DNA from 2 places in the Mesorhizobium sp. P160219 genome. Region 1 is predicted to be linked to the other one. Evidence: riboswitches for the same ligand, from Rfam matches in the RefSeq annotation. Region 1 holds a riboswitch; the other holds the start of a gene.
What was found. Region 1 has a riboswitch for thiamine pyrophosphate ahead of AC3EMP_RS15485 (YkoF family thiamine/hydroxymethylpyrimidine-binding protein). Riboswitches for the same ligand answer to the same signal wherever they lie in the genome.

Region 1 (4,205 bases):
GCAAACAGCGGCGCGACGCGTTCGCGCGCCGCCTTGCGGCCAAGACCCTGCACTTCCAGCCCCAGCGTCACATTGTCGATGACGCGCCGCCACGGCATCAGCGCGTCGCGCTGCGGCATGAAGGCGAAGGGGCTGCCCTGCAATGGCGCGCCGTCGAAGCGCATGTCGCCCTCGCCTTTCAGCGCGCCGGTCAGCAACTGGAACAGCGTCGACTTGCCGGCGCCGGAAGGGCCGAGGATGGAGACGAACTCGCCGGCCGCGACATGAAGCGAAATGCCGGCGAGCACCTCAAGCGCGCCGAAGTTCTTCCTGATGTCCCGGAGTTCGAGCCGCGTCATTGACGGTTCTCTTCTGCAGCTTCAACCTTGCCGTCGCGGCTTTCGCTCCCTGCATTCTCCCAAGGCATGGCGAAGCGCTGGACGAGCACCGCAATGGCGAACAAGACAAGCGTGAGCGCGGCGCTGACGGCGACCGCGGCGAGCACCAGATCGGGCCGAAAGTTGTTCTTGGCATTGAGCATGTAGATGCCCAGCCCCTTCGCCGCCCCCGCATATTCGGCGAAGATCGCGCCGACGACGGCGTAGGTGATGGAGATGCGCAGCCCGGCGAAGAAATAGGGCAGCGCCGAAGGCAGGCGCGCCAGCCAGAAGATGCGCCAGCGCCCTGCCCCCATGGTGGCGAGCATCTGCGAAATCGCCTTGCTGGTCGCGGCAAAACCCTCGACCAGCGCCACCATCATCGGGAAGAAGGTAACGAGCGCCACAAGCAGGATTTTTGGCATCAGCCCGAAGCCGAACCACAGTACGATGAGCGGCGCGATCGCGACCAGCGGCAAGGTCTGGCTGACGATCAGCAGCGGAAACAGCGCGCGGCGCAGCGGGGCCAAGAAATCGACCAGCGCCGAAAGCACGAAGGCAGCGACCAACGAGCAGGCGAAGCCTGCTGATGTGGCGCGGATGGTGGGCAGCGTGTTGTCGGCAAGGGCAGCGCGATGCTCCCAGGCCTGCTGCAGCACGCGCGACGGCGCCGGCAGCATGGTGGGCGCAGCGCCACCATAGCGGGCGTAGAGCTCCCACGCCGCGAGGAGCAGGGCGGAGGCGCAGGCGGCGGGGATGGTCTTGGCGATGGCTGCGGCTAATCTCCCCCCTCGAGGGGGAGATGTCGCCGAAGGCGACAGAGGGGGTCGTCTCGCATAGAGCGCCCACGCCTTGCCGATGCGAAAAGGACGTCGGCGCTCCACGCGCTGGGACCCCCTCTGGCCTGCCGGCCATCTCCTGCTCGAGGGGGGAGATTCGTGGGCATCGCGGTCTTCGCCAATCGCCAATGGCTCCCCTCCTCTCTGTGCTGAGGGGTCAGAGGCATCTCCTCCACGCAATGGGTCAGATAAACCAGCCACGGCAATATCCTCAAGGAACGACGCTTGAGCCGCGGCTCAGACGGCGCTCGGGCTGTTCGCCGAGATCGTGATGTCGAGGGTGACGTGGCCGGCGCCGGGGCCGAAGCGGCAGAAGGCCTCGTTGAGCGTGGCAAACACCGCACCGGCATCGCCACGCAATTTGGTGCAGAAGTTCTTTGAGCGCTCAAAGACGCCGGACTGTTTCAGGAAATCGATGCAGCCGTAGATCTCGTCCATATGGTCGCCCGTGCCCATAACGTAGAGCGAGAACTGCGCCGCCACCGGCTGGCCGGTCGACGGCGTGGCCTGGACAGCGCGGATCGCGGCGATCTTGCGCTCGTCCAGCGGAATGGCGGGGCCGCCGGTCTCGTCGGAGCGGCAGATCGGATCGTTGGGCTCGCCCGGACAGCCGCGCGAGACCGCCGCCGAAAGCACGCAGTGCTTGCCGCTTTTGGCCGCCGCGACGAACAGGTCGCGCATGGCGGGAAACAGCACCTCGGGCGGCCCGACCATAAGGGTCGAGATGTCATCGGTTTCGATCCGCAGCCGGTCGCGCCAGGGATCGAGCGCGCCGAGCGCGCCGAGGATGACGCCGACGAAATCGTCGGTCATGGGATAAAGGGAAATCTGTGCGCCTGAAAACATCGCCCGCCTCGCTCCGCTGGTATTATCCAGATCAGCTTTAGGGTCCGAAGGCTTGCCGCCCTCATCTCAGCCCCGACGATACGGAGCACCCCTGTGGATGGGCGGGTTAAAGCACCGTTCGCGGCATTGGGGAAGCCGTTTGTTGAGGCACTGCGGGAAAGTGTTTTGGGCCAGACGTGCCGGGCGCCCGGGCGTTAACAGACGACTCGTCAGTTCGTTGCGTTATAACGTTTCCACGAACTTCTTATAACTGCGTTGAAATTCAAGCTGATAAACGTAATTATAAGAAAACGGCAGAGACTCCGCGCAGCCCTTACGGTTTCTGGATTTCCTTATCCGCGACCCCATCCGGACTGTGCTCCTGCATCGCTCGGGCTTGCCTGTGCTGGTCCCCTCGCCCCAGCGCTACGCCATCCACAAGCTGATCGTCGCCTCGCGACGCGGGCCGAGCGCTGGCGCCAAGCGGGAGAAGGATCTCCATCAAGCGCGCCTGCTGACCCAAGCGCTCGAAGCCACGCGTCGCCAGGACGACCTTGCCTTCGCCTTCATGGAAGCGTGGGACAAGGGCGAAAACTGGCGCGAGACGATCCGGGGCGGCTTGAACCTGTTCGACGCCGCCACGAGGGAAAACAGTCACACCATCCTGGGGAAATCCCTCCGCGAAATTGGTGCGACTCCTGAAGGATTCACGATGCGGGATTAGCTGAAGCGACCGCTGCTATATTCATTTTCATCGTCCCAACCGTACGAAATTGGCTTGACGCTTATTCGTACATAAAGTACGATATCTCTTTTCGCAGAGAGGAATGTCCTTGAGCACAGCGAACCATGTTGCCTTCGCCGATCTCTCTCGGCCTTTGCTGTCACCCCCGTCGTTGCCGCCGCCTTTGTTGCCGCCGCCTTTATTGCCGCCCCCTTTGTTGCCCTTGTCATTCGATCAGTGCGAACGCCTCGCCGGGGCTTGGCGAATGGCCAGCCAAGACATCGCCGACGACATCCGCTTCATCCGCCAATATCTGAAAGTCGTTGCCGAGAAGGACGAGAGGCTGTCGACCGGCACCCTTGTTCACAGCCGCGCCTATGTCGAGGCCTGCGCCGGCTGGCTGCCACAGACTGTAACGCGCTATCTGCGCCACCTGCGCCAGATCACCGAATGCGAACTGGCCATGACAGCTGCCGGCATTCGCTTTGCGCTGTCGAGTTATGCCTGGGAGGCATGAGGGCGCCTGTCGCCAAACACAAGGAATTGCGCTGCCCGTCGCAGGCGCAATTCGTCAGGTTGAGAGGCTCGGGCGCGCCTGAACGGCGGGCGCCAAGGATGGCCCGGCCAGCGAATTCCGGCCTTGCTTTATTTCGACTGGTCTTATTTCGACTTGGCCTTATTTCGATTTGGCTTTGCCGGACTTTGCGGCGGCAGGCTTCGCTGCCTTTGGCTTGGCGGCTGCCTTGGCGGGCTTGGCGTCAGCTTTCTTCGCCGCCTTTTTTGGCTTGGCGACCGCGCCATCGACTTCAGCCGTGGCCTGCTCCCAGTGTTCCTGATGCGCGCCTTCAGGCCGGCCGGCCTTTTCCCAGATCTCGTGCGCGCGCTGGCGAATGCGGTCCTGTTTGTCGTCCGTCACTTAAGCCTCCGTGGTTGGGTCCGGTCGGTTGGTCCAGATTCCACGAAAACATTAGCCGAAAATTCGGCCGGCGTCTTGAGTGACGAGACATCTCAGCGCGGGTCGGAAATCACCGCAACGCCGAGCAGCGCCGCTTTCTTGACGATCAGCCCGGCGAGGTCGGCATCCGAACGATCGGTGCCGGTGCGCTCCCGCAGGAGCGCGATCGCTTCCTTCATCGATAACAGCGCCGTGTTGCGCTCGGCCAGCAACTTGTCGCAACACGCCGCAACATTGGCGGAGTTCGGGGTCTCGACATGCGGCAACATGGCAATTCTCCTTTCATCATGTTCGTCATTCGGCCCTGCCGCCCTTTTGGGAAGAACGACAGGGCCGTATCACCGATGAATGGTTAGGTTGTCGAGCGTTACTCGACCACCTCGACAATCCTGCGCGTGCTGGGGTCGACCAACACGGTATGGTTGTCGACGACGGCGTATCTGTACTGAACGTCGGGAACCTCCTGCAGCTCGACAGTGTCAGGCAAGGCAGTGCCGACATTCAAT
Region 2 (4,205 bases), 2.9 Mb from region 1:
CTCTTGCCCGGCGCCGGCGCATCGCTGGTTTCGGCCTTGGCGCGCGCCTTGCGGTCGTCGAGCCGGGTGCCGCCGCGCTGCGCCAGCATGTCGGAATAGCCACCGGCATATTCGATCCAGCGGCCGCCTCCGTCCGGGGCGATGATGCTGGTGACGGTGCGGTCGAGGAAGTCGCGGTCGTGGCTGACCAGGATGACCGTGCCGGCAAAGCCGGCGACAAGTTCCTGCAACAGTTCCAGCGTCTCCATGTCGAGATCGTTGGTCGGCTCGTCGAGCACCAGAAGGTTGGCCGGCCGCGCCAGAACACGCGCCAGGAGCAGCCGCGCCCGTTCGCCGCCGGACAGCTCGCGCACCGGGGTGCGCGCCTGTTCCGGCTTGAACAGGAAATCCTTCATGTAGGACACGACATGGCGCTGCTCGCCATTGATGACGAGGTTTTCGCCGCGCCCGTCCGTGAGATACTGCGCCAGGGTCTCGGCCGGATCGACCGCCTCGCGCTTCTGGTCGAGCGTGGCGATTTCCAGATTGGTGCCGAGCCGCACCGAGCCGGCATCGGGCTTCATCTCGCCGGTGAGCATCTTCAACAGCGTCGTCTTGCCGGCGCCGTTCGGCCCGACAAGGCCGACGCGATCGCCGCGCTGGATGCGGGTCGAGAAGCCCTTGACCACGGTCAGGTCGCCAAAACTCTTCTCGATGTTCTTGGCCTCAATCACCAGCTTGCCGGATTCGGCGGCGTCGCTGGCCACCATGGTCGCCGAGCCCTCGGCGCCGCGATGGCCGCGAAAACGCTGGCGCATGGTCTGCAGTTCGCCCAGGCGGCGCATGTTGCGTTTGCGGCGAGCCGTCACGCCATAGCGCAGCCAATGCTCCTCGCGCACGATCTGGCGGCCGAGCTTGTGCTGTTCGCGCTCTTCCTCTTCCAGCACAAGGTCGCGCCATTCCTCGAAATGGCCAAAGCCCTTGTCGAGGCGGCGGGTCTGGCCACGGTCGAGCCAGACAGTGGCGCGCGAGACGCGTTCGAGGAAGCGACGGTCGTGCGAGATGACGATCAGCGCCGAAGACGTCCGGACAAGCTCTTCTTCCAGCCATTCGATGACCGACAAATCGAGATGGTTCGTCGGCTCATCAAGCAGCAGAATATCGGGTTCGGGCGCCATGACGCGGGCAAGTGCTGCGCGGCGCGCCTCGCCGCCGGAGAGATCGTTGGGGTTCTCCGTGCCGGCGAGGCCGAGATGCTCCATCAGATATGTGGCGCGGTAGGGATCGTCGGCAGGCCCAAGCCCGGCCTCGACATAGGCGCGCACATTGGCAAAGCCGTCCATGTCGGGCATTTGCGGGAGATAGCGCACCGTTGCCGAAGGCTGGCGGAAGACCTCGCCGTCTTGCGGCTCGATCAGACCAGCAGCAATCTTCAGGAGCGTCGACTTGCCGGAGCCGTTGCGGCCGACGAGCGCGATCTTGTCACCGGCGGACGCCGTCAGTTCGGCGCCATCGAGCAGCGGCGTGCCGCCAAAGGTCAGTCTTATGCCGTCGAGGTTGAGAAGGGGCGGGGCCATGTCAGCTTTCAGGCAAGGGGTAGGGGTGGGCGAGCAGCAGCGCGCGGCCATGGCCGAGCGCGATTTCGAGGCCGCCCCCGGTCGTGTTGGACTTGACCTCGTTCGAGATGGTCAGCGACGAGCCGAACACGACCTCGACATGGTCGAGCGGCCACTTCGCGCCGGACACGGTGAGGCCCGAAAGATCGGAAAAGCCGAGCACCGAAAACAGCGTTCCGTCGGCATAGTCGAAGCCGGCCTTGCCAGGCAGCAGAGGGGCGCCTTCCTGCGCTCCGCTGGTCAACAGCAATTTTGTGCCGGCCTCGGCCAGCCGCAGGCTGAGCGCCAGATGGAGGAAGGCGTGGTCGGCGCGCTTGCCGCCGAAAGCGCCGGCCAGCACCAGGCTGGTGGCGCCGCGTTCCAATGCCGCCGCGATCGCCAGTTCGCCATCGGTCTTGTCCTTTTCGGGAGGAAACACCTCCCGCGGCACGGCGGCGAGATCGGCAGGCAGGTCCGCCGGCACGGAATCGAAATCGCCGACCCACAGCTCCGGCATCACGCCGAGCAGGCGGGCATGATCGATGCCGGCGTCGGCGGCGATGACGCGCGTGCCCGCGACCTGGCGGTCGAGCCGCGGCGTGCGGACGAGATCGCCGCCAAGCAGGATGGTGAATGTGCTCATATCCGCTGGCCCTTACCAGCCCCGCCGACGAAACGGAAGGCCGAGCGGCACCGTCACTCTTTGTTGGAGCATGATCTTTTTCCGGAAACGGATTCCACTTTCCGGGATCACGCTCGGGCAAACTTCCACTTGCGTGGCACCTTGGCCGGGCCTATGTGTCGAAACGCTCTAACGGGGTGCCGGACGCGATCTTCGCGGACCGGCTGAGAGGCAGTCTCGCCAACCCGCTGAACCTGATCCGGTTTGTACCGGCGGAGGGATTAGACGCTTCGGACAGCCCGACGCCTCAATTCCTTTCAACACGAATGAAGGAGGCGCCGATGCGCATTTTTTTGTCCCGTCTTGTCCCAGCGCTGGGGCTTGCTGTTTCGCTACTGGCAAGCCCTGCGTGCGCGCAGGAAAAACTCACGATCTATACCTATGAGAGTTTCACTGCCGACTGGGGTCCAGGCCCCCAGGTGAAGAAGGAATTCGAGGCCGAGTGTGGCTGCAGCGTCGACTTCGTCTCGGTCGCCGACGGCGTCGCACTTCTCAACCGCGTCAAGCTCGAAGGTGCCTCGACCAAGGCCGATATCGTGCTTGGTCTCGACACCAACCTCACCGCGGAAGCCAAGGCTTCCGGCCTGTTTGTCCCACATGGCGCGGTGGCTGAAAACAACGTGCCGGGCGGCTGGAGCGACGACACTTTCGTGCCCTACGATTATGGTTATTTCGCCGTCGTCTACGACACCGAAAAGCTGAAGAGCCCGCCGAAGAGCCTGAAGGAACTGGTCGAGGGCGATGCCGCCGACAAGATCGTCATCCAGGATCCGAGGACGTCGACGCCGGGCCTCGGCCTGCTGCTGTGGGTCAAGTCGGTCTATGGCGACAAGGCGCCGGAAGCCTGGGCGAAACTCAAGGGCAAAGTGCTGACGGTGACGCCGGGCTGGAGCGAGGCCTATGGCCTGTTCTCCAAGGGCGAGGCGCCGATGGTGCTTTCCTATACGACGTCGCCGGCCTACCACATGGTGGCCGAGAACACCGGGCGCTACCAGGCGGCCTCGTTCGAGGAAGGCGAGTATCTGCAGGTCGAGGTCGCCGGCATCACCACCACGGGCGCGAAGAACCCGCTGGCGGCGAAGTTCCTGGCCTTCATGACCGGGCCGAAATTCCAGGATGTCATTCCGGAGACCAACTGGATGTTCCCGGCCGGGAAAACCGACAAGCCGCTCAATCCGGCTTTTGATAGGCTGGTCAAGCCGGCGAAGACCTTGCTGTTCAGCCCGGAAGAGGTCGCGGCAAATCGCAAGGCCTGGGTGGATGAATGGCTGGCGGTGATGAGCAAGTAGATTTGGCTGTATAGTCAAAAGATGAGTGCTCTACGGCGCCCCCCTCTGTCCTGCCGGACATCTCCCCCACGAGGGGGGAGATTGGCCTTTACGTTGACTTTCGCCAATCTCCGAAGCTGCAGGAATGAGCGGAGCGCTAAAACCGCCAATCTCCCCCCTCGTGGGGGAGATGTCCGGCAGGACAGAGGGGGGCGCGAAGGAACGCGACGCCCGGTAAAGAGTGCAACGCTCTGACCCCCGCATCACGGCCGGCATTGTCGCGCTTGCGGCAATCGCGCTGCTGATCGGTGGCGCCTTCGCCGGCCTTATCCGCGAAGGCGCGCACGACCTTTCCGGCGCCGCGTCCGCCTTTGACCTCTATCTCCTGCGCGTTGTCCGCTTCACGCTCTGGCAGGCTGCGCTCTCGATGCTGCTTTCCGCCGTACCGGCGCTGTTCGTCGCCCGGGCGCTGTCGCGGCATCCGCGCTTCTTCGGACGCGGCTTCATCCTGCAGCTGTTTACTGTGCCCCTTGCCTTGCCGGCGATTGTCGCAGCGCTGGGCATACTGGCGCTCTATGGCCGCGCCGGTTATTTCGCCGCGATCGGTGGCCAGAGCTGGCCCGACATCTATGGGCTGCCGGGCATCCTCGTCGCCCACGTCTTCTTCAACCTGCCGCTGGC

Region 2: linked by a shared signal. The riboswitch ahead of thiB (thiamine ABC transporter substrate binding subunit) and the one ahead of AC3EMP_RS15485 (YkoF family thiamine/hydroxymethylpyrimidine-binding protein) in region 1 are both predicted to bind thiamine pyrophosphate.

Annotation. Positions count from the first base shown of each region.
Region 1 covers NZ_JBYNWG010000001.1:3,199,373-3,203,577, reverse strand. Annotated here, with positions in the region: gene AC3EMP_RS15495 (ABC transporter ATP-binding protein) at 1-338, opposite strand, end outside; gene AC3EMP_RS15490 (ABC transporter permease) at 335-1,177, opposite strand; gene AC3EMP_RS15485 (YkoF family thiamine/hydroxymethylpyrimidine-binding protein) at 1,433-2,041, opposite strand; TPP riboswitch at 2,032-2,144, opposite strand; partial or broken gene AC3EMP_RS15480 (GSU2403 family nucleotidyltransferase fold protein) at 2,355-2,744, shown strand; gene AC3EMP_RS15475 (hypothetical protein) at 3,010-3,261, shown strand; gene AC3EMP_RS15470 (DUF2934 domain-containing protein) at 3,421-3,660, opposite strand; gene AC3EMP_RS15465 (hypothetical protein) at 3,753-3,968, opposite strand; gene AC3EMP_RS15460 (DUF1236 domain-containing protein) at 4,067-4,205, opposite strand, start outside.
Region 2 covers NZ_JBYNWG010000001.1:314,814-319,018, reverse strand. Annotated here, with positions in the region: gene AC3EMP_RS01600 (ABC-F family ATP-binding cassette domain-containing protein) at 1-1,556, opposite strand, end outside; gene AC3EMP_RS01595 (thiamine diphosphokinase) at 1,558-2,217, opposite strand; TPP riboswitch at 2,380-2,494, shown strand; gene thiB (thiamine ABC transporter substrate binding subunit) at 2,538-3,545, shown strand; gene thiP (thiamine/thiamine pyrophosphate ABC transporter permease) at 3,766-4,205, shown strand, end outside.